Regions from separate parts of the Kitasatospora sp. NPDC093550 genome, predicted to be linked through region 1. Evidence: riboswitches for the same ligand, from Rfam matches in the RefSeq annotation. Region 1 holds a riboswitch; each other region holds the start of a gene.
What was found. Region 1 has a riboswitch for cyclic di-AMP ahead of ACIRD3_RS17860 (peptidoglycan DD-metalloendopeptidase family protein). Riboswitches for the same ligand answer to the same signal wherever they lie in the genome.

Region 1 (14,384 bases):
GGTCGGTGGGCCTCGGCTCGGCCGTCCTGCTGGGGACGGTCCCCACGCTGGAACACGCCTGGGCGCGGATCCCGGACCAGGGCCCGCTCGACCTGTGGACGCCTCCGGAGCCGGCCAACCTCTCCTCCGTGCCGCTCGCCGACCAGCTCCACGCGGCCGTCCTGGTGGGCCGCTTGGAGCCGCTGGCGGCCGCCGTCCGGGCCGCCGCCCCGCTCTCCCCGCGCCTGCTGCTCGGCAACGCCGCCTCCGCGCTGGCCGGCACGCTCCGGGTGCTGGACGCCCACGCACCGGGCCGCGCACGGGCGTTGGTCGCGGAGCTGCTGGACCGTCCGCCGCTGGCGGGGGCCGGCACACTGCGCATCGGCCCTCGCGGCACCGCGTTCCGACGGAACAGCTGCTGTCTCTACTACCGGCTCGGGCCGGGCGCCGGGCTCTGCGGGGACTGCTGCTTCACCGAGCCGCCCACCCGCGCCGAGCGCACCGACTGAGGCGGCCGCGTTCCGGCTCGCGTTCCGGCCCGCGTCCGGCTTGTCCAGGGCCGGGCGCGGGCCGCCGATCCCCGCCCGGTGCCGATGCCCGCGGCACCGGGCGGAGTCTTCCCGTGGGGGCGGTCAGACCGCGACCGCCTCCTCCATCTCCTCCTCGGCCTCCGCCGGCGTCTCCACCGGGCGGCGCCCGCGGCCCTCGTACACCGTCGCGGCCAGGACGGCCGCCCCGCCGAGCAGCAGCCAGACCAGCAGGGTCACGACGTGCCCGCCGAGGCCCGCGCCGCCGTCGAAGTAGAGCAGGCTGCGCGCTCCCTCCAGGAAGCCGGCGCCGGTCCAGAACCCGTGCAGGGCGCCGAAGAAGCCGTTCTGCAGCTCGGGGCGGTAGATGCCGCCGGAGGAGGTGAAGTTGAGCATCACGAACAGGACCATCATCGTCAGCGTGGTCCACTTCTTCAGGAAGCTGTGCAGGCCGATGCCGATCAGCAGGATGCCCGCCGAGTAGAGCCAGCCGAGCGCCCAGACCGCGGTGAGGTCGTGGTCGACGACGTGGAACACCGGCCCGGCGGTGACGATCCCGATCAGGCTGACCGCCAGCGAGACCGCCGCCCCGACCAGCACCCGGAGCCTCATGCTCAGCGCGGCTCCGGCGGCGCCGATGACCGCGACGCTCGCGTACGAGCCGATGCTCAATGCGACCAGCAGGAAGAACAGGCCCTGGCCGGTCGGATCGCCCTCGGCCGGAGTGGTCAGGTCGGTGACGCGCAGCGGGACGCCCTGCTGGTCGGTGACGTTGGTGAACACCGCCGTGGCGGCGACCACCGAGGTGTCCGAGTTCCCCTTGGCGACGATCAGCTCGGGACTCCGGGCGTCCGGCACGAAGGCGCCGACCAGGTCGCGGTCGCGCAGCTGCCGTTCGGCGGCGGCGCGGTCGTCGAGGATGCGGACGTCGAGCGCGTCCCCGGCCTTCTGCCGGATCGCCTGCGCCAGTCCGTGCGCCTGCGGCGTGGTGCCGACCACGGCGACCTCGAGGTGGCGCGGCTCCGGCTGGTGGAAGGCGCCCTGGTAGGCGAGCGCCATGCCGAGGCACATCAGCAGCGGGGTGATCAGGTGGACGGCGAGGTGCTTGAGCGAGTGCCCCGGCGTGGGCGCCGCGGCGGGGTTCTGGGGTGTGCTCATGGCGTTCGTACCGTCCTCCGGTGGTGTCTCATCCGCTTCGTAAAGATGGCAAATACAACCAATATGGATGGTAAATGCAACCGTTTACGTATGTAGCTTACAACCATCCTGCGGGCGCGGGGAAGCCGGCCCTGACCGACCGGCCTCCCCGTCCGCGTTCAGACCAGCTCGAACACCCCGTACGAGAACCCGTCCGCCCGCAGCTCCCCGTCCGCCACCCGCACGCCCTGCACCTCCAGCGGCCGCACCTCCAGCGGCCGCGCCCGCTCCGGCCGCACCTGCTCCGGCAAGCCGGACAGGCTCACGGCGCCCGGCTCACGGCGCGGGTTGACCGCCACCAGGTACCGCCCGGCCCGGGTGTACACCAGCGGGTACCCGGCGTTCCGGACCTCCACCCCGCCCCCGGAGCCCAGCCCCGGGTGGGCCCGGCGCAGCGCGATCAGCCGGCGCACGGCGTGCAGCAGCGAGGTCGGGTCCGCCCGCTGGGAGAGCACGTCCGGGCGGTGCGGGTCCGGGTCCACCGGCAGGTACAGCCGCTCGGGCGGCGCGCTGGAGAACCCGGCCGTGGCGCCGGGAGCCCACTGCATCGGCGTGCGCGAACCGGCCCGGTTGAAGCGCGGGCCGAGCGCGCTGCCCTCGGTGTCGGGCAGGCCGGGCAGGTAGCGCATGCCGATCTCGTCGCCGTAGTAGACGGCCGGGAGGGTGGGCCAGGTGAGCAGGAAGGCGAAGGCGGGGGCGAGTTGCTCGGCGGTGCGCGGGCCCGCGGCCAGCCGGGAGAAGTCGTGGTTCGCGGTCGGCAGCACGATGTGCCCGCTGCCCTCGGTGAGTTCGGCGGCCGAGCGCCAGGCGTCCAGGAAGTACTGCGGGGTGCCCCGGCCCTCGGCCTCGAAGTAGCACGCCTCCTGGTGCCAGAACTCCTCGACCGTACCGCCGTTGTTGTTCCAGAGGGAGCGCAGCGGGAGGCCCTGGTCCGCGCCGCCGAAGTGCAGGAAGAAGTCCGCGTGGAAGCCGGCCGCGACGGCGGCGGAGGGATCCCCCCACTCGGCGAGCAGCGCCGCCTGGGGATGGGTGCGGTCCAGCCAGTCGCGCAGCTCGGTCCAGAGCTTGGCCGTCTCGACCTTGCCCGGGTCGTCCTTGACCAGCGAGTAGGCCATGTCCACCCGGAAGCCGGACACGCCGAGGCCGAGCCAGTGCGCCATGATCCCGCGCAGCGCCGCCCGGTTGGCGCGCGGGCCCTCGGCGTCCACCGGCTGGCGCCAGGGCTCGTCCGAACGGCTGCGCGCGTAGCCGAAGTTGAGTGCGGGCTGACAGTCGAAGAAGTTCGGCCGGTACCAGCCGGGGCGGCTGCCGGGCGAGGCCACGAAGCCGTCCACCCGCCGGTCGGACCAGATGTAGCGGTGGTCGGCCGGGTCCTCGGCGGCGGCCAGGAACCACGGGTGGCGGTCCGAGGTGTGCCCGGCGACCAGGTCCAGCAGGATCCGGATGCCCTTGCCGCGGGCGGCCTCGACCAGCGCGACCAGGTCCTCGGTGCTGCCGTAGCGCGGGGCGGGGGTGAGGTAGTCGGTGATGTCGTAGCCGGCGTCGCGGAACGGCGAGGCGAAGCAGGGGTTGAGCCACACCGTGTCGACGCCGAGCCAGGCGAGGTGGTCGAGGTGGTCGGTGATGCCGGCGAAGTCTCCGATGCCGTCGCCGTCGGAGTCGGCGAAGGTCTGCGGGTAGATCTGGTAGAGGACGGCGTCGGCGAGCCAGTCGGGGCCGGGGCGGGTCGAGGTCATGGGCGGGTCCTCCTGCCGGGTCCGGGGCCCGGGGTGCACCGGGCGGGGCTGAGCCGGGCCGGACTCGGCCGGGGCCGAGCCGGGTGCCACCGATTCTCGTCCAATCCCGGCCGTCCCGACAGCCCCCGCCTCGCCCCCCTCACCGCTTCTCCCCGGACGGGCCGCTCGGTCCGGCCGCGTGCCGCTCGACCCGGCCGCGCTCCGTGCGCCCCGGCCGTGCTCCGTGCGTCCCGGCCTCACGCGCTCCCGCAGGCCGCCGTGAACACCCTGGCCCGCCGGGTGATCTCCGCCCAGTCCCCCGCCGCGACCGCCTCCGGCGGCACCACGTCGGTGCCCGCGCAGACCGCGAGCGCGCCCTGCTCCAGGAACTCGGCGGCGTTGCCCGCGTTCACCCCGCCCGAGGCCACCAGCGGGACGTCGGGGTACGGGCCGCGCAGGTCCTTGAAGTAGCCGGGGCCGAACGCCCGGGACGGGAAGATCTTGACGGCGGCGGCGCCGAGGTCGACGGCATGGGCCACCTCGGTCGGGGTGAGCGCACCGAGCACCACCGGCACCCCGGCGGCCTGCGCGGCCTGCGCGACCTCGGGCCGGCAGCCGGGCGTGACCAGGAAGGACGCCCCGACCGCGACCCCGCGCTCGGCCTGGTCCGCGGTCAGCACGGTGCCGACGCCGACCCGGTACCCGGCTTGCGCCGCACTTCGCAGATGCTTCGTCACATCAGGTGTGGTGTACGTGAATTCGGTCCAGCGGATGCCACCGGCGGCGAGCGCGGCGCACAGCGCCGGGGCGTCCGGGATCCGCGGCGCACGGACCACCGCGATCACCCGGTCGCGCCGCAGGGCGGGGAGGGAGTTCATACGGCGCGGACTCCTCGGCCGACGGCCCGGACCCCGCGGTCGGCGGGGCGGATTCCCCGGTCGACGGCCCGGGTTCCCCGGTCGGTGCGGCGCAGCGCGCGTCCGGGCCGGGCGCCGGTGGTGTGGCCCCGCCGGAGGACGGCGACGCCGTTGACGTACACGTCCTCGATGCCCTCGGCCGGCCGCCGGGGGTCCTCGAAGGTGGCGCTGTCCCGGATCCGCTCGGGATCGAACAGCACCAGGTCGGCGTGGTGGCCGGGGGCGATCCGGCCGCGCCGGTGCAGGCCCAGCCGGGCGGCGGGCCGTCCGGTCATCCGGGCGACGGTCTCCTCCAGCGTCAGCACACCCAACTCCCGGCTGTAGTGGCCGAGGTAGCGCGCGAAGGTGCCCCAGGCGCGCGGGTGCGGCCGGGCGCCGACCAGCAGCCCGTCGCTGCCGACGGTGTGCGCCCGGTGGCGCATGATCGCCCGGACGTTCTCCTCGTGCCCGACGTGCTGGAGGATCGTGGTGCCCAACTCGTCCCGGCGCAGTAGGTCCAGGAAGACCTCCGTGCCGGTCCGCCGCTCCTCGAGGGCGAGTTCGGCGACGGTCCGGCCGACGGCGGGTGCCAGTCCGGCCGACCGCACGCCGGAGATCTGGACCGTCGCCCAGTCGGTGACCACGCCGTGGCAGCCGTCGCTGCCCTTCTCCTCCATCTCGTACCGGATCCGGGCGCACTGCGCCGGGTCGGCGAGCCTGGCCAGCGTCGCCGTCGGCCCGCCCTCGGTGGCCCAACTCGGCAGCAGAGCAGCCAGGGTGGTGGAGCCGGGCAGGTAGGGGTAGCTGTCCAGGGTGAGGTCCACGCCGTCCGCGAGCGCCCGGTCGAGCAGGTTCAGCAACTCGCCGGCCCGGCCCCGGTTGACCCCGAAGTTCATCGTGGCGTGGGTCAGGTGCAGCCCGCAGCCGCTCCGCCGGGAGATCTCCACCATCTCCGCGTAGCCCTCCAACGCCCCTTCCCCGTAGGAGCGCTGGTGCGGAGCGTGGAAGCCCCCGTAGGCCGCGACCACGGTGCACAGCTCGACCAGTTCGGCGGTGTCCGCGTACGTCCCGGGGGTGTAGCTGAGTCCGCTGGACATGCCGACCGCGCCGTCCAGCAGGTTCCGCGCCAACACCTGCCGCATCCGGTCGAGTTCGGCCGGGGTGGGCGGGCGGTCGGCCCAGCCCAGGACGAGCGCACGGAGCGTGCCGTGCGGCACGAGGTAGCAGGCGTTGACGGCGACTCCGGTGCGGTCGATCCGGTCCAGGTAGCCGGCGGCGTCGCGCCAGTCCCAGTCGAGGTCGGCCGGATCGCCGTTCCAGCCCGCGAGTTGGCGGCGCAGCTCGGGCAGGGTGGTGTCGTCCACCGGGGCGTAGGACAGACCGTCCTGGCCGAGGACCTCACAGGTGACGCCCTGGGTGACCTTGGCCGGGTGGTCGGGTTCGAGCAGCAGGGCGAGGTCGGAGTGGGCGTGCATGTCGATGAAGCCGGGGGCCAGGACCAGCCCGTCGGCGTCGACCGCCTCGGGGGCGGTGAGGCGGTCGCCGATCTCGGTGATCAGGCCGCCGGCGATCCGCACGTCCGCCCGGTAGCGCTCGGCGCCGGTGCCGTCCACGACGGTGGCGCCCCGGAAGACCGTCGCACCCGTCCCGCCCGCACCTCCGCCCGGAGCGCCCGCACCCGCCCCGACCGCGCCTCCGCCCGGAACGCCCGCACCCGCCCCGCCCGCACCTGCCCCAGCCATCAGAAGAAGGTCCTGACGAGCCCGGTGACCTTCGGTTCGGCCGCGTCCGCCGAGTCCAGCACCGGGATCGCCGTCCACTTGTCGAAGGCCGTGCACGGGTGCGACACCCCCAACCGCAGCACCGCGCCGATCGGCGCCAGGTCGCCCGCGTCCCGCAGGAAGGCGTGCTGGTCGTTGAGCGCGGTGATCCGGGCCGCCGTACCGGTCAACTCCGCACCTCCGCGCACCCGTTGCGGCTCGGGCAGGCCCTCGTCGAAGGGCAGGTCGCGCTTCCCGGCGTCCAGCAGCGCGAGCTGCGGCTCGGGCCGGGAGATCACCCGGGCCCAGCCGTGCAGCGCACCACGGAACGGCGCCTCGCCGCCGGCCCGGGCGAGCGGTGAGATGCCCCGGTAGAAGCCGTCGTCGTGGGCGATGTACGCACCCGAGCGCAGCACCACCAGGGCGTCCGGCAGGTCCGTCAACTCCTCGACCACCAGGTCGAAGTAGGCGCTGCCACCGGCCGTGACCACCGGCGGCGCGTCGTCCGGGTAGGCGCTCGCGAGCCGGCCGTGCAGCCGGGCCAGCGCCCGGAGGTACTCGCGGACGGTGGCCAGTCCGCCGGCCGTGGCGTCGTGCGCGAGCGCGCCCTCGTACCCGCCGACGCCCGCGAGCCGCAGGGTGGGGGCGCGCAGCACGGCGGCCGCGACCTCGACGGCGGCGTCCACTCCGCGGGCGCCGGTCCGCCCGCGCGGGCCACCGAGTTCGACCAGCACCTCGACCGGCCGCGCGGCTCCGGCGGCGCGCAGCGCCTCGTCCATCAGCCGCACGCTCTCGGCGGAGTCGACCCAGGAGAGGAAGGCGAAGGACGGGTCCGCGGCCAACTCGCCGGCGAGCCAGGCGAGTCCGGCCGGGTCGAGCAGGGTGTTGGCGAGCAGGATCCGCTGCACCCCGAAGGCCCGGGCGACCCGCACCTGGGGCAGGTTGGCGAGGGTGATGCCGTGGCTTCCGGCGTCGAGCTGGGCCTGCCAGAGGGCGGGCGCCATGGTGGTCTTGCCGTGCGGGGCGAGCGCGACACCCGCCTTGGCGCACCAGTCGGCCATGGTGCGGACGTTGTGCTCGACCGCGGCACCGTCCAGGGTGAGCAGCGGGGTGCCGAGCGAGGAGAGGGTCGGACCGTCGGCCAGCCACTGCCGTACGGTGCGGCCCCATGACTCCGGCGGCGCGGCCTTGAACCGCCAGTCCAGCGGTTCGTCGGCCAGGGCCGCCACCGCGCCGCGGGCGATGCCCGGCCCGGTGCCACCGCTCGCGAAGGTCTGCTCCACCGTCTTCCTCCATCCACCGTGTTGCAACATGCGCAACGAGGGTTGCACATGCTGGCAGCACGGTTCTAGCATCGGCGCCGGATCACGGTCAACGGAACCGGCTCACACCGAACGGACCCGGCGAGCCCCGACCCGGACCCACCGAACACCGCCCCGGACCCACCGAACCCCGACCCGCCCCGGCCCCGACCCGGCCCCGCCCCGGCCCCAGGCCGGACCGCCCGGAACCGACGCACGCTCGACCGACCGGCCCCCGCACTCGACGGCCCGGCCGCAGACGAGGAGCCCCGCCCATGCCGCGACAGGACACCCAGGGCCCGCTCCGCCCGGGCCCACCCCCCGCAGCCGTGTGCGTGGGCGAGTCGATGGCCGTGCTGCTCCCGGACCGCCCGGGCCCGCTGGAGTCGGTGGAGCACTTCCGGCTCTCCGTCGGCGGCGCCGAGTCCAACGTGGCCGGTACGCTGGCCGCGCTCGGTGTGCCGACCGCCTGGATCAGCCGGGTCGGCGACGACGGCTTCGGCCGCCGGCTGCTCGCCGAGGTCGCGGCGCGCGGCGTGGACGTCTCGGCCGTCAGGGTCGACCCGCACCGCCCGACCGGCCTCTACCTCAAGGAGGTCGGTGGCACCACCGGCCACGACCACGACCTCGGCCCCGGCCGCAGCCGGCTGCACTACCACCGGCGCGGCTCCGCGGCCGCCGCGCTCTCCCCCGCCCTGCTCGCCGACCCGGCTGCCGCCGCCCTGCTGGCCGGCGCCCGCCTGCTGCACCTGTCCGGCATCACCGCCGCGCTCTCCGACGACTGCCTCGCCCTGCTGCGCGCCCTGCTCGCCGACCACCGTCCGGGCCGCTCCGTCAGCTTCGACCTCAACTGGCGCCCCTCGCTGTGGCGGGACCGCGATCCGGCCGTACTGCCGCCCCTGCTGGACGCCGCCGACCTGCTGCTGCTCGGCGCCGACGAGGCGCAGGCCGCCTTCGGCACCGGCCACCCGGCCGCCCTGCGCCGCCGCTTCCCGTCCCCCGCCACCCTGGTGGTCAAGGACGCGGACCGGTACGTCACCGCCGTGGAGCGGGACGGCACGGCGGTCACCGAACCGGCCCTCGCCGTGGAGGTGGTCGAGGCCACGGGCGCGGGGGACGCCTTCGCCGCCGGCTACCTGGCCGGCACCGTCCGCGGCCTGGACCAGCGCCGTCGGCTGCGGCTCGGCCACCTGAGCGCCGCCTGCGCACTGACCTCCCACGGCGACCAGGCCGAACTGCCGCCCGCCGCCGTGGTGTCGGCGCTGCTCGACGCCTCCCCCGACGACTGGGCCGCCACCCGGATCACCGCCGACGGCATCACCGGCCCGGCCCTGCCCACCGGCCGCGCGGCGCCCGCCGCCCCGGGCCGGCCCGGCCGCCCGAACACCATCAGCACGGACCCCAGTCCCCGGAGCGGAGCACGATGAGCCAGACCGTCACCCGCGCCCTGCGCATCCTCGCCGAGCTCGGCGAGGGCGAACGTTCCCTCGACCAGCTCGCCGAGGTGCTCGGCGTCCACAAGACGACCGTGCTCCGGCTGCTCCAGAGCCTCGAAGAGGAGCGGTTCGTCTACCGCGACGCGGCCTACCGCTACCACCTCGGCGCCGGCCTCTTCGCGCTCTCCGGCCTGGCCCTGGAGCAGCGCGGCGTCCGCCGGATCGCCGGCCCGCACCTGGCCGAGCTGAACGCCGCCACCGGCCAGACCGTGCACCTGGCCGCGTACGAGGGCGGCGAGGTGGTCTACATCGACAAGTTCGACTCCCGCCACCCGGTCCGCATGTACTCCCGGATCGGCCTGCGTGCCGCGCTGCACAGCGCCGCCGTCTCCAAGGTGCTGCTGGCCGACCTGCCGCTGCCCGAGCGCCGCCGGGTGGTGGCCGGGATCGACTTCGTCCGGCACACCGAGCGCACCCTCACCACCCCCGAGGCCCTGCTCGCCGAGCTGGAGAAGGTCGCCGCCCAGGGCTGGGCGCAGGACCACGCCGAGCACGAGGCCTTCATCAACTGCGTGGCCGCGCCGATCCGGGACGCCAGCGGACGGGTCGTCGCCGCCGCGTCCATCTCCGTCCCGGACGTCGTCCTCCCGTACGAAGAGGTGCTGGACCTCCTCCCGCAGTTGCTCGCCACCGCTCGCGCCGTCTCGGCCGACTGCGGCCGCCCCGACCACACCTGACGATCCGTCACACCCCAAGGAGATCCATGTCCGCCGAGCACGCCCCGACCGCCGGGAAGACCGAGATCCGCACCGACGGGGCCCCCGCCCCCGCCTGGGTGTTCTCCCAGGGCGTCCGCAAGGGCCCGATCCTCCAGGTCTCCGGCCAGGGCCCGCAGGACCCGGCGACCGGCGAGTACCTCCACCACGGCGACGTGAGGGCGCAGACCCGGCGCACCCTGGAGAACGTCAAGGCCGTCGTCGAGGCCGGCGGAGCGACCATCGAGGACGTGGTGATGTTCCGCGTCTACCTCACCAAGCGCGCCGACTTCCCGCTGATGAACGAGGTCTACGCGGAGTTCATCGAGGAGAACATCGAGCCCGGCGGCGTGAAGCCCTGCCGCACCACCGTCTTCGTCGAGCTCCCGCAGGAGCCGATGCTGGTCGAGATCGACGCCCAGGCCGTCATCGCCTGACGCCGCCCCACCCTCCAGGGCCCGGACGCCTCCCCTCGATGAACCCGCGTCCGGGCCCTCGGCACACCCGGGCTCCCGCCGCGCATCCCCGCCCGCCACACGCCCGCCCGCCGCCCCCTTGCCGGCCACGCCCCTGCCGGCCCCACCCCTGCTTGCCACACCCCACCGCCAACGTTAGGTTAGGCTCACCTAACCAACTGGAGGTCCGTCCATGAGCCTGCCCACCGGCGACACCGAGGTCCCCGAGCCCACCACCGCCGAACGGATCCTCAGCCTGCTCAGCACGACCTCCTCGCTCACCGTCCGCGCCCTGGGCGAGCGGCACGACCTGGACACCCCGGTCTCCGTCCACCGCTCCCGCCTGCGGATGCGCGCCCCGCTGGACGCGCCGCTCACCACGGCCCTCGCCCGCGCCGCCGAGGGCCTCGCCGTCGTCCTCGACGTCACCGACGTCTCCCCCGTCGCCGTCCGCGACCGCGTCCGCGCCCGCCTCACCCTGGCCGGCCGGCTGCGCTTGGCCCACCTCGCCGACGACGGCCTCAGCGTCCACCTGCACGTGGACGTCGCCCACGCCGTCCTCGCCACCCCGTACGGCACCGGCGCGGTCACCGCCGCCGAGCTCGCCCTCGCCGCCCCCGACCCGATGGCCCGCCACGAGGCCGCGATGCTCACCCACGTCGCCGACGAGCACCCCGACGCGCTCGACGCCCTCACCCGGCTGCTCGACCCGGCCCTGCTAGCCCGCAACCCCGACGTCCGCCCGCTCGCCCTGGACCGCCACGGCCTGGTGCTGCGCCTGGACCACCCGGACGGCCACCGCGACGTCCGCCTGGTCTTCCCCGAACCGGCCCGCGACACCGAGGACTTCGGCCGGCGGATGCACGAGCTGCTGTCCGCCGCCCGGTACGGCCTCCCGGCCCACCACAACTGAACCGCCCGGACCAACCGCGCCCCCTTCCCGCCCCCGCGGACGCACCGCTCGACCGCGTCCTCCAGTGCGATCCGACTCCCGCGGACCGCTCGCCGATCGCCACACCACCCCCGGACGGCCATCCGGCCCCCTCGTCTGCCCCGACGCTCCCGCCCGGACGGGCGCTGTCCCGCGACAGCAGCGGAGGCCGCGACCGCCCCGCGCAACGAGCCGACCATCCGACAACCGGCCACCGACCGAGCGAAGTTGACGCCCGCACCCGAAGGCCCCGAGGGCCCGGCACCCCGGAAACGGCAGCGGCCGGCCCGGCTCGCGAGGGAGGTTGGTCCCACGAGCCGGGCCGGCCTGGGCGTGTCCCGCGCCCATGTCCACTGTGCGGCGATCACCCGGTCGAGCGGTCACCCGACATGACCATCCCGGAGGATCGATTCGCTCCGCAGCAGCGGTGGTTCTGAAACCCCGGCAGGGTCAGAGCGCGACGCCGTGCGCGCGCAGGTAGGCGACCGGGTCGATGTCCGAGCCGTACTCCGAACCGGTGCGGATCTCGAAGTGCAGGTGCGGGCCGGTCACGTTGCCGGTGGCGCCGGAGAGGCCGATCTGCTGGCCGACGGTCACGGTCTGACCGATCGACACGCCGATCACGGAGAGGTGCGCGTACTCGGCGTAGTGGCCGTCGGCGAGCTTGATCTCGACCTCGTTGCCGTAGGCGCCGCCGTTGCCGGCCTTGACCACGACACCGTTGGCGACGGCGCGCAGCGGGGTGCCGGTGGAGGCGACGAAGTCCTGGCCGGTGTGGTGGCCGGAGGCCCACATCGAGCCGGCCACGCCGTAGGCGGTGCCGAGCTTCGGGTTGGCCAGCGGCGCGACGTAGCCGGAGGTCGCGGCGACCGGAGCGGCGGTCACGGCCGGGGCCGGAGCGGCGGTCTGAACCTGGGTCTGCACCGGGGCGGACGGCTTGGCGGCCTCGGTCTTGACCTGGACCTTCGCCTGCGGCTTGGGGGCGGGGGCCTGGGTGGCCGGAGCGGCCGGGGCGGCGGCGTGGCCGGTGAGCGCGAGCTGCTGACCCGGGAAGATCAGGTTCGGGTTGGCACCGACGACCGAGCGGTTCTGCTCGTACAGCGCGTGCCAGCCGCCCTCGACGTTCTTGGCGTCGGCGATCTTGGACAGGGTGTCGCCGCTGACGACGCGGTAGCTCTCGGCGGCCTTGGCCGCAGCGGCCGGCTTGGCCTCGGCGGCGGAGTCCGCGGCGGCGGCAGCGCTGGAGGCGGCGACCGGGGCGACCGGGGCGACCGGGGCGGTGTGGGCCTGGGCGCTCATCGCGGTGACGAGCGGAAGGGCGAAGGAAACGCCGGTGACGGCGGTGGCGATGCCGATGCGGGCGGCGCGGGGCAGGGCGATACGACGAGCCTGAGCAGGCATGGAAGTTTCCTCTCCGACGCCTGCGAGGTGAGCTGTCGGGTTCGGGCTGGAGTTGCCCGGCCGCATGCGCGGCTTCACCCCGAGCCGGCCCTGGACGCCCGCGCCTTGAGGCGCGAACTCCGGTCCGGCGACTTACCTGTGGGTCCCCCGCTCCTGCCGTACAGAGTTCAGTTCGAACCTCCGGGCAGCGGCAGGACTCGGCGTTCCACCCGGTGGATCCGTCCGGACTGGCCGGGCGGTCGCTGAACTAAAACCCATCCGTTCGGGTGAAGCAATGTCGATCTCTTGAATCGGCAACGACCCCCCGGCGGACGGTGACCCTCCGAATGGTCCGCTGCACGGTGTGTACACAATCCATTCACCCCGCGCCACTGATCCACGACCCTGCGCCGACGTCGGCGACACCGTGCGACCGTCCGGGCACGGACCGCTCAGCACCAACACGCCCTCCGGTGACCCTTGTCACGTGCGCCCCGCAGGACGCAGGATCGGGCCGTGGCCACCTCCGAAGCCGGCACCCTGCGCCTGGGCAGCGCGCAGGGTCGCTGGGTACTCCTGGCAACCGTGCTCGGCTCCAGCATGGCGATGCTCGACGGCACCGTGGTGAACGTCGCCCTGCCCCGGATCGGCGCCGACCTGGGCGCCTCCCTGGCGTCCCTGCAATGGACGCTGAACGCCTATCTGCTCACCCTGGCGGGCCTGATCCTGCTCGGCGGCGCGCTCGGCGACCGGTACGGGCGGCGCCGGGTCTTCCTGATCGGCGTGGTCTGGTTCGCCGTCGCCTCGGCCGCCTGCGCCGCCGCGCCGAACATCCAGGTGCTGATCGCCGCCCGCGCCGTCCAGGGCATCGGCGGGGCACTGCTCACCCCCGGCTCGCTCGCCATGCTCCAGGCGGTGTTCCACCCTGACGACCGCTCGGCCGCGGTCGGGCTGTGGTCCGGCCTCGGTGGGGTGTCGGCCGCGGTCGGCCCCTTCCTCGGCGGCTGGCTGGTGGACGGCCCCGGCTGGCGCTGGATCTTCCTGCTGAACCTGCCGCTCGCCGCGGCCGTGATCGCGGTCACCACCCGGTCCGTACCGGAGAGCCGGGACGAGAGCGCCACCGGCCGCTTCGACGTGCTCGGCGCGGCGCTCGCCGCCCTCGCCCTCGGCGCGATCACCTACGCGCTGACCGCGGCCGGCGAGGGCGTGTCCCCCGCGGTCTGGGTCAGCGGGGTGATCGGCGTGCTGCTCGGGGTCGCCTTCGTCACCGTCGAACGCCGGGCGCCCGAACCGATGCTGCCGCTCGGCCTGTTCTCCTCCCGGCTGTTCACCGCCGTGAACCTGGTCACCCTCTGCGTGTACGCGGCGTTCAGCGGCGTGTTCTTCCTGCTGGTGGTGCAGCTGCAGATCGTCGCCGGCTTCTCGCCGCTGGTCTCCGGCTTCGCGCTGGTGCCGATCACCATCCTGATGCTGCTGCTGTCGGCGCGGGCCGGACGCCTCGGCAAGCGGATCGGCCCGCGGATCCCGCTCACCGTGGGCCCGATGGTGTGCGCGGTCGGGGTGCTGCTGATGCTCCGCACCGGCCCGGGCTCCTCCTACTGGACGGACGTGCTGCCCGCCGTCACGGTGATGGGCTGCGGGATGACCCTGCTGGTCGCGCCGCTGACGGCCACCGTGCTGGCCGCCGTCGAGGTCCGGCACGCGGGCATCGCCAGCGGGGTCAACAACGCCGCCGCCCGCGCGGCCGGCCTGCTCGCGGTGGCGGCGCTCCCGGCGCTGGCCGGACTGAGCGGCGACGACTACCGGGTGCCGTCCGCCGTCGACTCCGCCTTCCACACCGCGATGCTGATCTGTGCGGGGCTGCTGGCGGGCGGGGGGCTGATCGCCTTCGCCACCGTCCGGGGCAACGTGCTGGCGCCCGAGGAGCAGCCGGTCGCCGAGCCGAACTGCGACTGGCCCTGCGGCACCACCACCCCGCCGTACGACCCGGGCCACGTCCAGACGCGCGAGGGCCCCGCCACCGGTTCGGCGGCGGGGCCCTCGCCCGACAAC
Region 2 (5,358 bases), on a different contig from region 1:
CGCCGACCAGCTGGACCTTGTCGCCCAGCTTGTCGGTCATGGCCTTCCAGCCGTCCCAGTCCGACTCGTCCAGCGGGTCCTCGATGGAGACCAGCGGGTAGGCGGCGACCAGCCCGGCGTAGTACTCGATGAGCTCGGCGGAGGAGAGCGCCTTGCCCTCGAACTGGTAGGCACCGTCCTTGTAGAACTCGGAGGCGGCGACGTCCAGGGCCAGCGCGATGTCCCGGCCGGGCACATAGCCGGCCTTCTGGATGGCCTCGGTGATCAGGTCCAGGGCCTCGCGGTTGCTGTCCAGGTTCGGCGCGAAGCCGCCCTCGTCGCCGAGGCCGGTGGACAGGCCGCGCTCCTTCAGCACGCCCTTGAGGGTGTGGTAGACCTCGACGCCCCAACGGACGGCCTCGGAGAAGGACTCCGCGCCGATCGGGGCGATCATGAACTCCTGGATGTCGACGTTGGAATCCGCGTGCGAGCCGCCGTTGAGGATGTTCATCATCGGGACCGGCAGGAGGTGCGCGTTCGGGCCGCCCAGGTAGCGGAACAGCGGCAGGTCGCTGGCCTCGGAGGCGGCGTGCGCGACGGCCAGCGAGACGCCCAGGATGGCGTTGGCGCCGAGCGAGGACTTGTCCGGGGTGGCGTCCAGGTCGAGCATGGCCTGGTCGATCAGGCGCTGCTCGGTGGCGTCGTAGCCGACCAGCTCCGGGCCGATCTGCTCGATGACGGCCAGGACGGCCTTTTCCACGCCCTTGCCGAAGTAGCGGTTCTTGTCGCCGTCGCGCAGCTCCAGCGCCTCGAAGGCGCCGGTGGAGGCACCCGACGGGACAGCGGCACGACCCGTGCTGCCGTCGTCGAGGCCGACCTCGACCTCGACCGTGGGGTTGCCGCGGGAGTCGAGGATCTCACGGGCTACGACGACATCGATGGACGGCACGAGGCATCTCCTTGCGGAAGCAGGGTCCGGCTGACGGTGGTGCTGTCGGCAGGACGATTGCGGAGTCGTTACGGACCAGAGCCTAACCGCCCGGGCTCCCGGGGCCACCTCCGCCTCGGTCCCGTCTCAGCGTGTGGCCCCGCTACCCACCGGTAGTTCACCTGCTTGTCCCACCTTGTCCCACCGGGGCGGGCGAATGCGGACGAAGGGGACCGGTACGACCGGCCCCCACCGCGCCGGGTGTGGCGGCTCAGCCGAGGTGCAGCACCTGGCCGGGCAGGATCAGGTCCGGGTCGCCGCCGACGGTGGAGCGGTTCTGCTCGTACAGCGCGTGCCAGCCGCCGGACACGCCCTGGGCGGCGGCGATGGTCGACAGCGTGTCACCGGCGCGGACGGTGTAGTCGTGGCCGCTCTGCGCGGACGGGGCCGGCTGCGCGGGGCGCGGGGCCGCGTGCTTGGGGACGTACTGCTGCGCCGACTGCTCGACGGGCTTCTCGGCCCGCTGGGGCGCGGCGTGCTTCGGGCCCTGCTTCTGGGCGGGCTTGGCCTCGGGCTTCTGGGCCGGCTTCTCCACCGGCTTCTGGGCCTGCCGCTTGGGCGTCTGCTGCTGCGGGGCGGACTGCGGCTTGGCGTCCGAGGAGGTGTCGACCGACGCCGGGGCGCCGCCCTTGGTCAGACCGGCCTTCTTGGAGCAGACCGGCCAGGCGCCGGGGCCCTGCGAGGCGAGCACCTTCTCGGCGATCGCGATCTGCTGGCCCTTGCTGGCCTGGTGGGCCTGCGGCGCGTAGGCGGTGCCGCCGTACGCCTTCCAGGTGCTGGAGGTGAACTGCAGGCCTCCGTAGAAGCCGTTGCCGGTGTTGATGCTCCAGTTGCCGCCGCTCTCGCACTGGGCGACGGAGTCCCAGGTGGAGGCCGGGGCGGCGGAGGCGCCGGTGGCGGTGAGGAGCGGCAGCGCGAGTCCGACGCCGGCCACCCCGGCGACGGCGATGGCCTTCTCGGCCTGGGTGCGACGACGATGACGGCCAGTTCCAACGAACAGCATGAAGAGGTCCCTCTCCGCACGCCTGCGAGGTGAGCTGTCGGGTTCGGACCGGGAGGTGGCCCGGCCGCCGTACGCGGAATCGATTCCGCCCGGGCGGCTTCACCCCAAGCCGTGGGGACGGCAACAAACCTGGGTCCCCCGCCCCTGCCCAGGGTTCTGGTCGGTTTCCCGTGACGCGGCGGGCAGGATTCGGCGTTCCGCGCACGAGGTCCGCAGCTGCGAACTCCAGGGAGAGTAGACAGATCCTCAGACCAATCACAAGCTCATATCACCGATATCACACAGAAATTACGGCGCGTGTCCGATCGCCTACCAACGGCGTCGCTATGTCCGGATTGATGGGTGTTCACACCCCCGCCGAGGGCCGCCCGGCGACGTTCCGTCAGCGCGTCGCCCGGCGCCGCGCCCGTTACCGCCGATGCGTCAAGGGCGCGGAACGGCGCGCGGAGGCGTGTGTGGGGAGCGGCTCTCCGGACTGAATTCCACCGGGAGTTCCCGCAGGCCACGCATGATCAGGCCACCCCGCCAGCGCAGATTCTCGGGGCTTTCCGCGAGCCGCAGATCGGGCAGCCGGGAAAGCAGTGTGGCCAGCGCGGCCTGCCCCTCCAAGCGGGCCAGCGGGGCGCCGATGCAGTAGTGGATGCCGTGCCCGAAACCCAGGTGGGGATTGTCCGTTCGGGCCAGGTCCAGGGTGTTCTCGTCGGCGAACCGGGCCGGGTCACGGTCGGCGGCCGCCAGCACCACCAGCACCGGATCGCCGACCGGGATGTCCACCCCGCCGATCGACAGCGGCTGCGTCGCGAACCGCCAGGTCGCCAGTTCCACCGGACCGTCGTAGCGCAGGAGTTCCTCGATCCCCGTCTCCAGCAGCGCACTCTCCCCGCGCGCCACCGACTCCTGCAGCAGCCGGCGCTGCTCCGGGTTACGCAGCAGCGCGTACGTCCCGTTGCCGATGAGGTTCACGGTCGTCTCGAAACCGGCGAACAGGAGGATGAAGGCCATCGCGGCGGCCTCGTTCTCGGTCAGGTGCTCGCCGTGGTCGCTCGCCCGGATCAGGCCCGAGATCAGGTCGTCCCCGAGGTCGGCACGCTTGCGGTGGATCAGCTCCAGCAGGTACGCCCGCATCCGCTTCACCGCCCGCCCCACGCCGCCGCGTTGGCCGCCGCCATGTCGGATCATCATCCCGGCCCAGTCGCGGAAGTCGTCCTGGTCCTCGGTGGGCACGCCCAGCATGTCGCAGATCGCGTAGATGGGGAGCGGGAAGGCGAACTCGTGGATCAGGTCCGCCGAGCCGCGCTGCGCGAAGCCGTCGATCAGCCGGTCGGTGAGCTGCTGCACCCGCGGCTCGAACTCCGCCACCCGGCGCGGGGTGAACGCCTTCGACACCAGTCGGCGCAGCCGGGTGTGGTCCGGCGGGTCGATGTTCAGCAGGTGGGTCATCAGGTCCGCCTGCCGCTCCCCCGGGATGCCCACCCGGCCGGTGCGGTGCGCCTGCTCGCTGTGGTGCGCCGGGTTCTTCGACAGCCGGCTGTCCGCGAGCGCCTGCCGGGCGTCCGCGTACCTGGTCACCAGCCACGCCTCGACGCCGCTCGGCAGCGTGGTGCGGTGCACCGGGGCGTGCTCCCGCAGCCACGCGTAGGCGGGGTACGGATCGGCGGCGAACTCCCAGGTGAACAGCTCCGGGGCGGGGGCGTCGGGCTGCGCGGCGGAGGGTCGGGCGGAGGCGTCGGACGGGGCGGCGGCGGGCCGGGCGGGGTCGGGCTGAGCTGGCATGGGACGACCGTATCCGGTGGGTGCGCGACCCCCGTCCGTCGGCGGCCGCGACCCCCGTGTCAACGGCGTGCGACCGGCGCGCCAACGCTCCGTGGACGACCCGTGGCCGGTTCGTGGACGGCCCGTGGCCGGGTCTTGGACAGCTCTTGGCCGGACACCGGGCGTGAGCCTGGTCACCTGAGGGGTAATCCCTGTTGCGGAGGGTCAGGACGTGCCTACGATCCTCCGCAGTACGCGTGGGCGCCGGTGCGGTGTCGCCCACAGGGAGGAGCAGACCATGCGGGTCAGCGGGTCAGTCGTCGTCATCGCGGTACTCGACGGCGGGTCGGGCGCCGACCTCGCCCGCCGGTTCGCCGCGGCCGGCACCGCCGGAATGCTGATCGCCGACCAGCACGTCGGGGTCGCCGAGGACCTCGCCGCCGAACTCGACCGGCCCGGCTGCCCCGTCGTCGGCGTCTCCGGCGACATCCGCCGCCCCAGCGACGTCGCCGCCCTCGTCGACACCGCGGAGAAGCACCTCGGACCGATCGACCTGTTCGCCGTCGCCGGCCCGACCGGCGAGCGGATCATCTCCCTCGCCGACCTGCCCGACCACCTCGACCTGGAGCGCCTCGCCGAACTCGTCGTCCTGGTCGGCGAGGCGATCGCGGAGGTCGTCCCGCCGCAGCGGCGCCCGGTCGAGCACACCGCCACGGCGGCCTGAGGGCCCGCCGCCCGCCTGTCGGTCGGTCGGTCTGTCTGTCTGCCTGCCTGTTGTCTGCCTGTCCGCCGGCTGCGGTCCGCTGCCCGGTTAGGCCTCGTCCGGCCTGAGGCGCTCGGCCGGCTTGAGGCCCTCGGCCGCGCGCACCGAATCCCGGTAGCCGCGCGCGGCCGAGCGCAGCGCCGCGTCCACGTCCACCCCGGCGTCGTGCGCCCGCTGCGCCACCGCGAGCAGCAGCCGGCCCGCCGACTGCGCGGTCAGCTCGGCCGGCAGCTCGTACGGCTCGTCCGGCACTCCCGTGAAGCCGGCGCGGCGCACCCGCGACACCAGCTTCGCCGCGTACGCCAACGAGGGCAGCCCGGCCGGCACGCCGTCCAGCACCGACTCGCGGTCCGCCTTCTCCGCGGCCTTCAGCTGCTCCCAGTTCGCCTCCACCTCGGCGGCGCCCCCGGCCTCGACGTCCCCGAACACGTGCGGGTGCCGGTACACCAGCTTCTCGACGATGTCGCCGGCCACGTCGTCGACCGTGAACGGCTCGGTCGGGTGCTCCTCGGCGATCCGGGCGTGGAAGAACACCTGGAGCAGCACGTCGCCCAACTCCTCGCGCAGCGTCTCCCGGTCCCCCTCCTCGATCGCCTCGACCAGCTCGTACGCCTCCTCGACCAGGTACTTCACCAGGCTCTCGTGCGTCTGCTCGGCGTCCCACGGGCAGCCGCCCGGCGAGCGGAGCCGGTCCATCACCGTCACCAGGTCCAGCAGCCGCGACCCCGGCAGGTCGTACGAGCCCGGCAGCACCTCGATCTCCGGCACCTCGCCGGCCCGCTCCACCGCGAGCCGCGCCAGCGCGTCGGTCAGCCCCGGGTCCCCGTCCGGGCTGCCCAGCCACACCGTCGGGCCGGCCCCGGCCGGCTGCTC
Region 3 (5,358 bases), on a different contig from region 1:
CGGTGCGGGTGCTCGACGGCGTACGCGTGGTAGGCGCGCAGGACGGCGGCGACGGCGCCGTCCCCGCTGCGGCCGACGGCGGCGTCCGCGAGGCGGTCGGCCAGTTCCTCGGTGACCCGGACGGCGATCAGCCGCCGGAGTTCGGCGAGCCCGCCGCTGACGTGCTTGTACAGCGAGGGGGTGGCGACGCCGGCCCGGGCGGCGACGGCGGCCAGGGTGAGGGCTTCGGCGCCCTGGTCGTCGATGAGGGCGAGGGCGTGGTCGACGACCTGGTCGGGGGTCAGTCCTACGCGGGGCATGGTCGGGTCTCCGTACGGAAGCGGGGCGGGGGCCGGTGGCTCAGGCGAGTTCGGCGAGGAAGGGCAGCAGGGCGTCCGCGGTGGCCTGCGGGTTGTCGGCCATCGGGTAGTGCCCGGATCCCTCGATCATCGCCTTCCGCGCGCCCAGGGCCGCGACCTGCCGGTCGGCGAGGAGTTCCGGCTTCGGGAAGTCGGGGTCCTTGCTGCCCATGACCACGAGCGCGGGGCACCGCACCGCGGTGGTCCAGCCGGTCGGCGCCGAGTCGCCGGTGACGTACCCGCGGGTGGCGGTCTTCCGGCCGGGGGTGCGCAGGGCGGCGACCAGTCCGTTGACGTAGTCGTCGAAGTCGGCGGGCTTGGCGCCGGGGAAGGCCATCCGGCGCAGGTAGAAGCCCCAGAAGGCGGGCCAGTGGACCAGTGCCGCGCCCATCAGGCCGAGGACGCCGCGCATCAGGGTGCCGGGCTGCGGGTTCTCGACGAAGGCGTCGATCAGGACGATCCCGGCGATCCGCTCGGGCGCGTCCCCGGCGGCCTTGACCACGGTCGCGCCGGTGTACGAGTTGCCGGCGAGGACGGCGCGCCGGATGCCGAGGTGGTCGAGCAGGGCGAGGACGTCGCCGGCGATGGCGGCCGGGCCGTAGTCGTCCCAGGCGATGGAGGAGTCGCCGAAGCCGCGCAGGTCCATGGTGATGACGCGGTGGCCGGCGGCGACGAGCAGCGGGCGCAGGTGCCGGTACGCGGCGCGGCTGTCGAGCATTCCGGGGAGCAGGACGACGGGGGTGCCGTCGCCCTGGCGGGTGTCGTCGAAGGCGATCCGCCCGCCGGGGACGGTCAGGTACTGGGTCTCCGGGGTGATGGTGGCGTTCATGGTGGGCCTCCTCGGTCCGCTGCTGCGGTGCATCGGCGGTGCTGCCGATAGCCATAAAGCTAAGGCTAATAGCCTTAGCCGTCAAGCCCTCGACCGACCGAGGAGAGGGGGGAGGGGGTCCGGGTCTCAGACCCCCTCGACCTTGAACGGGTCGTGCTCGCTGAGCAGCTTCTCCAGCCGGGCCTGGTCCACCCGGCTGACGATCTCGGCGGACTCGTTCCGGTCCCGGATCACCTTCGCCAGGGTGAACGCGGAGGTGACGGTGTAGAGGAGCCCGATCCCCAGGAACGCCCGGGTCCAGCCGCCGACCGGCAGGTAGGCGATCCCGACGGCGAGGGCGATGCCCGACAGGGCGAAGGAGAGGACGGCCTGGACGTAGTACGCGGCCGTGGTGCGGTTCTTCATCGGTGCGCTCATGGCGTCAGGATGCGGCCGCCGGGTCGGGCCGCACATGAGTAGGAGTACTCAGATGGGGTGCTCGTATGAGGGGGTCGTTCGTTGACGTCCGATCACCTGCTCCCCAGCGGTCCCGGACGGATGGCTTGGAATCAGGGCGTCCTAGGATTAACGTCTGATAACGCAGCGCGGTCGTCAACGCCGTACCCAGACGGCACCGTGCGCCGTCGCCTAATCCCGCCGGCCGGCCTCCGGGCAGGTCAGGGAGCCGGGGAACCACGTTCCTTGGGGTGAATCGGCGGGGCTCCGGCCCGGCCGTAGGAGACCTTCCTGCTCCGAACCCGTCAGCTAACCCGGTAGGCGCGAAGGAAGGAAAGGAGCGCGCCTCCGTGGCGTCGACGCACACCCCGGCACACCCGGCCGGCCCCGCAGCCGGTACCCAGCTCCTCGACCACCCCGGTCCGGACGGGCCCGAGTCCCCCGGTCCCGAGTCCTTCGGTCCCGAGGCCGAGACCAACCGCCACCGGATGCCGCGTCAGACGCGCGGAGCCTCCCCGCTGCTCGGCGTCACCGCCGTCGCCGCCACCCTGGGTGCCACCGGCTTCGCCTCGGCCACCCCGGCCGCCGCCCCCGCCGTCGAGGCCCCGGACGAGAGCCCGGTCGCCCTCTCCGCCGACCCCGGCCTGGCGCTCGCCGCCCGCATCCAGCAGCAGGCCGACAGCCAGCGCACCGCCGCCGAGGAGACCGCCCGCGTGCAGGCCGCGCAGGAGGCCGAGGCCAAGGCCGCCGCCAAGGAGGCCGAGGCCAAGCGGGCCGCCGCGGAGGCCGAGGCCAAGCGCGCCGCCGCGCTCACCCTCCCGGTGAAGGACTACCGGCTCTCCGCGCACTACGGCCAGAGCGCCCGCTACTGGGCCAACCTGCACACCGGCCTGGACTTCGCCGCCGACACCGGCACCCCGGTCTACGCGCTCGGCCAGGGCACCATCACCTCGGCCGGGTGGTCCGGCTCGTACGGCTACCGGATCGTCGAGACCCTGCCCGACGGCACCGAGATCTGGTACTGCCACCTCTCCTCGATCATCAAGGGCTCCGGCGGGGTCACCGCCGGCCAGCAGATCGGCAAGGTCGGCGCGACCGGCAACGTCACCGGCCCGCACCTGCACCTGGAGGTCCGCCCGGGCGGCGGCGCCCCGGTCGACCCGGAGCCCTGGCTCCAGCAGCGCGGCCTCACCCCGTAACGACGCCCGAGAGCCCCGGCCGCCCGGAAGCCCCCGGCGCCCGAGGCCCCCGGACACCGAGAAGCCCCCGGCCGCACGCGACCGGGGGCTTCTCGCGCCGTCGCGCCGCTCTCACTCCTCCGCGGGCAGCTGCGCCAGGTACGCGTCGATCTCCTCCGGGCCCGGCTCCGGCGCCAGCTCCGGGAACTCCTCCAGCAGCAGCCGCGGCAGCCCCGGCACCGTCCACTCCCCGAACAGGTCGAGCGCCGCGCCGGCCGCCGCCTCCTCGAACTGCCCGAAGTCCCCGGCCAGTTCGTCCGGCATAGGCCGCCCGAGCGCGGTCAGCTCGGCCAGGTTCCGGTAGCTGCGCCGCATCAGCCCCTGCTCCAGCAACCGCCGGGCGCCGTCCGTGGCCATGCCGACCGACAGCACCCGGCCGGGCCCCCAGCCCTGCTCGTCCGGCTCGTCCAGCCAGCCGGCCGGTGCCAGCGCCTCGAACGCGGCGAGCCGCTCCTCCTCCGCGAGCCCGCCGAAGCCGACCAGCCAGTCCCGCACCGCCTCGCCGTCCGCGACGTCCACCCCGTGCGCGTGCAGCAGCAGTGCGTACAGCCGGGGCCAGGTCACCAGGTCGGCGCGGCGCAACAGCCCGGCCGCGACCTCGCCCTGCCACTCGGCCTCCGCGTGCAGCCGCTCCTGGCGCTTGGCGTTGAGCCGCCGGGCGGCCCGCTGGTGGTCGACCAGCAGCCGGACGGCGTCGCCGTACGCGAGCGGGTCCGCCTCGGGCGCGGGTTGGACGTACAGGTGGAGCCGCTCGTAGAGCAGGTGCTCCACCGCGTTGGAGGTCAGTTCGGGCCAGCCGTCGTGCATCCTGCCCTCGCCCAGCTCCAGCAGCGCCAGCACCGTGCGCAGCGGCTCCTCGGCCACCGGCGCGCGGCCCTGCTCGGCCGCCCAGGCGAGCAGGTCGGCGGCCCTGGTGCGCGGGGCGAGCCGCAGGTCATCGTCGTTCATAGTCCGAACGGTAGCCGTCGGGGGCGGGTAGGGTCGGCAGCCATGGTCCCCGTACGACTCACCGGCCCCCGCCTGGCCATCCGCGAGTACCACCACACCGATGGCGACGTGGACGCGCTGCACGCGCTGTTCGGCGACCCGGAGGTGACCCGTCACCTGCCCTTCGCACCGCACGACCGCGAGACCTGCGCCGACCAGATCGAGCTCTACCTGGAGGAGGCGATGGCCGAGGAACGGGACACCTACCGGCTCGCCGTCACCAGGCTCGCCGACGCGCCGGACCCACAGGACGCGACCCCGATCGGGCAGGCCTCGCTCACCCTCGACGGGCACCGCTCCGCCGACCTCGGCTGCGTCCTCGGCCGCGAGTCCTGGGGACGCGGCTACGCGGGCGAGATCACCGGCCTGCTCTGCGACTTCGCCTTCCGCACCCTGGAGCTGCCCCGGGTGGAGGCCAGGGTCGCGGTGGACAACACGGCCTCGGCCACGGTCCTCGCCGGCCTCGGGTTCCGGCTGGAGGGACGGGAGCCGCAGGACGGCTCCGAGGGCGGAGCCGGCTCCGCCGGGTACCGCTACGCGCTGCGCCTCGACCAGTGGCCGGGCCCGGCCGGGGGTTAACCCCACCCCCGATCCGCCAGGCCTCCGGATGCCCCCGCCACCCTCCCCACGAGCAGACTGGACGTCGTCGGGGAACACGAACGAGCGTCAGAACGAGGGGCCGGGGCCGGGACATGAGCAGCAGCCGAAGCACGCGGGACCACGAGTGGGACGTCCTGGGCGGTCACGGCGATGACCCGCACCCGGCCCGGGCCCACCGGACCGAGTACCCGCCGGCCTTCTGGCAGGCACCGTTCTCCGCGCACTACTACCGCGAGGTCGGCTACGCGCTCACCGCCCTGCCGGTGGCGATCGCCGGTTTCGCCGCCGCGATCACCCTGTTCTGCTTCGGCCTGGGCACCTTCCTCACCGCCCTCGGCCTGCCCGTGCTGGCCGGCCTGACCACGGTGAGCCGCGGCTTCGGCCGACTGGAGCGGGCCCGGGTGCGCGGCATGCTGGGGCTGGACGTCCCCGCCCCGAAGCCGGTGCGGCAGGTCCGCCCGGGCGGCTGGGGCGCGATCACCGCGCGGCTGGCGGACGGGGCGGGCTGGAAGGCCGCGCTGCACCAGGTGGTGATGTTCCCCTGGGCGATCTTCAGCTTCACCATGACGCTGGTGTTCCTGGTGCTCGGCTGGGTGATGGCGCTCTACCCGGTCTACCACTGGGTCTTCCCGGCCTACACCTCCTGGCGCGGCTACCGGGTGTTCGACTACACGGACAGCCACCACGTCCAGCACGTCTACTACATCGAGGGCACGTGGCAGATCGCGGCGTTCTCGGCGGCCGGGCTGCTGCTGGTGTTCCTCACGGCGCAGCTGGTCCGCGGCCTGACCAACGTCAACCGGGCCGCCGCCCAGGGCCTGCTCGGCCGCTGAGTCCGCAGGTACCGTCCCGGGCTCGCCCCGGCCCCTGCCCCAGCCACGCTCCGGCCCCGTTCGCCCTCCGGGTGCGGGCGGGGCCGGAGCGTGTTCGG

Region 2: another riboswitch for cyclic di-AMP. It lies ahead of ACIRD3_RS29320 (transglycosylase family protein); the one in region 1 lies ahead of ACIRD3_RS17860 (peptidoglycan DD-metalloendopeptidase family protein).
Region 3: another riboswitch for cyclic di-AMP. It lies ahead of ACIRD3_RS32925 (M23 family metallopeptidase); the one in region 1 lies ahead of ACIRD3_RS17860 (peptidoglycan DD-metalloendopeptidase family protein).

What each region holds. Positions count from the first base shown of each region.
Region 1 covers NZ_JBIWJF010000010.1:36,084-50,467, reverse strand. Annotated here, with positions in the region: gene ACIRD3_RS17910 ((2Fe-2S)-binding protein) at 1-488, shown strand, start outside; gene ACIRD3_RS17905 (hypothetical protein) at 612-1,664, opposite strand; gene ACIRD3_RS17900 (alpha-amylase family glycosyl hydrolase) at 1,823-3,439, opposite strand; gene ACIRD3_RS17895 (bifunctional 4-hydroxy-2-oxoglutarate aldolase/2-dehydro-3-deoxy-phosphogluconate aldolase) at 3,676-4,296, opposite strand; gene ACIRD3_RS17890 (amidohydrolase family protein) at 4,293-6,056, opposite strand; gene ACIRD3_RS17885 (amino acid deaminase) at 6,056-7,357, opposite strand; gene ACIRD3_RS17880 (sugar kinase) at 7,651-8,802, shown strand; gene ACIRD3_RS17875 (IclR family transcriptional regulator) at 8,799-9,548, shown strand; gene ACIRD3_RS17870 (RidA family protein) at 9,575-10,003, shown strand; gene ACIRD3_RS17865 (DUF2470 domain-containing protein) at 10,215-10,934, shown strand; gene ACIRD3_RS17860 (peptidoglycan DD-metalloendopeptidase family protein) at 11,403-12,353, opposite strand; cyclic di-AMP (ydaO/yuaA leader) riboswitch at 12,356-12,536, opposite strand; gene ACIRD3_RS17855 (MFS transporter) at 12,933-14,384, shown strand, end outside.
Region 2 covers NZ_JBIWJF010000022.1:28,812-34,169, forward strand. Annotated here, with positions in the region: gene eno (phosphopyruvate hydratase) at 1-928, opposite strand, end outside; gene ACIRD3_RS29320 (transglycosylase family protein) at 1,179-1,970, opposite strand; cyclic di-AMP (ydaO/yuaA leader) riboswitch at 1,976-2,142, opposite strand; gene ACIRD3_RS29325 (cytochrome P450) at 2,394-3,743, opposite strand; gene ACIRD3_RS29330 (SDR family NAD(P)-dependent oxidoreductase) at 4,021-4,446, shown strand; gene ACIRD3_RS29335 (MazG family protein) at 4,534-5,358, opposite strand, start outside.
Region 3 covers NZ_JBIWJF010000029.1:24,150-29,507, reverse strand. Annotated here, with positions in the region: gene ACIRD3_RS32940 (TetR/AcrR family transcriptional regulator) at 1-299, opposite strand, end outside; gene ACIRD3_RS32935 (alpha/beta fold hydrolase) at 340-1,167, opposite strand; gene ACIRD3_RS32930 (YiaA/YiaB family inner membrane protein) at 1,294-1,584, opposite strand; cyclic di-AMP (ydaO/yuaA leader) riboswitch at 1,782-1,940, shown strand; gene ACIRD3_RS32925 (M23 family metallopeptidase) at 1,953-2,801, shown strand; gene ACIRD3_RS32920 (hypothetical protein) at 2,913-3,788, opposite strand; gene ACIRD3_RS32915 (GNAT family N-acetyltransferase) at 3,831-4,406, shown strand; gene ACIRD3_RS32910 (sensor domain-containing protein) at 4,520-5,260, shown strand.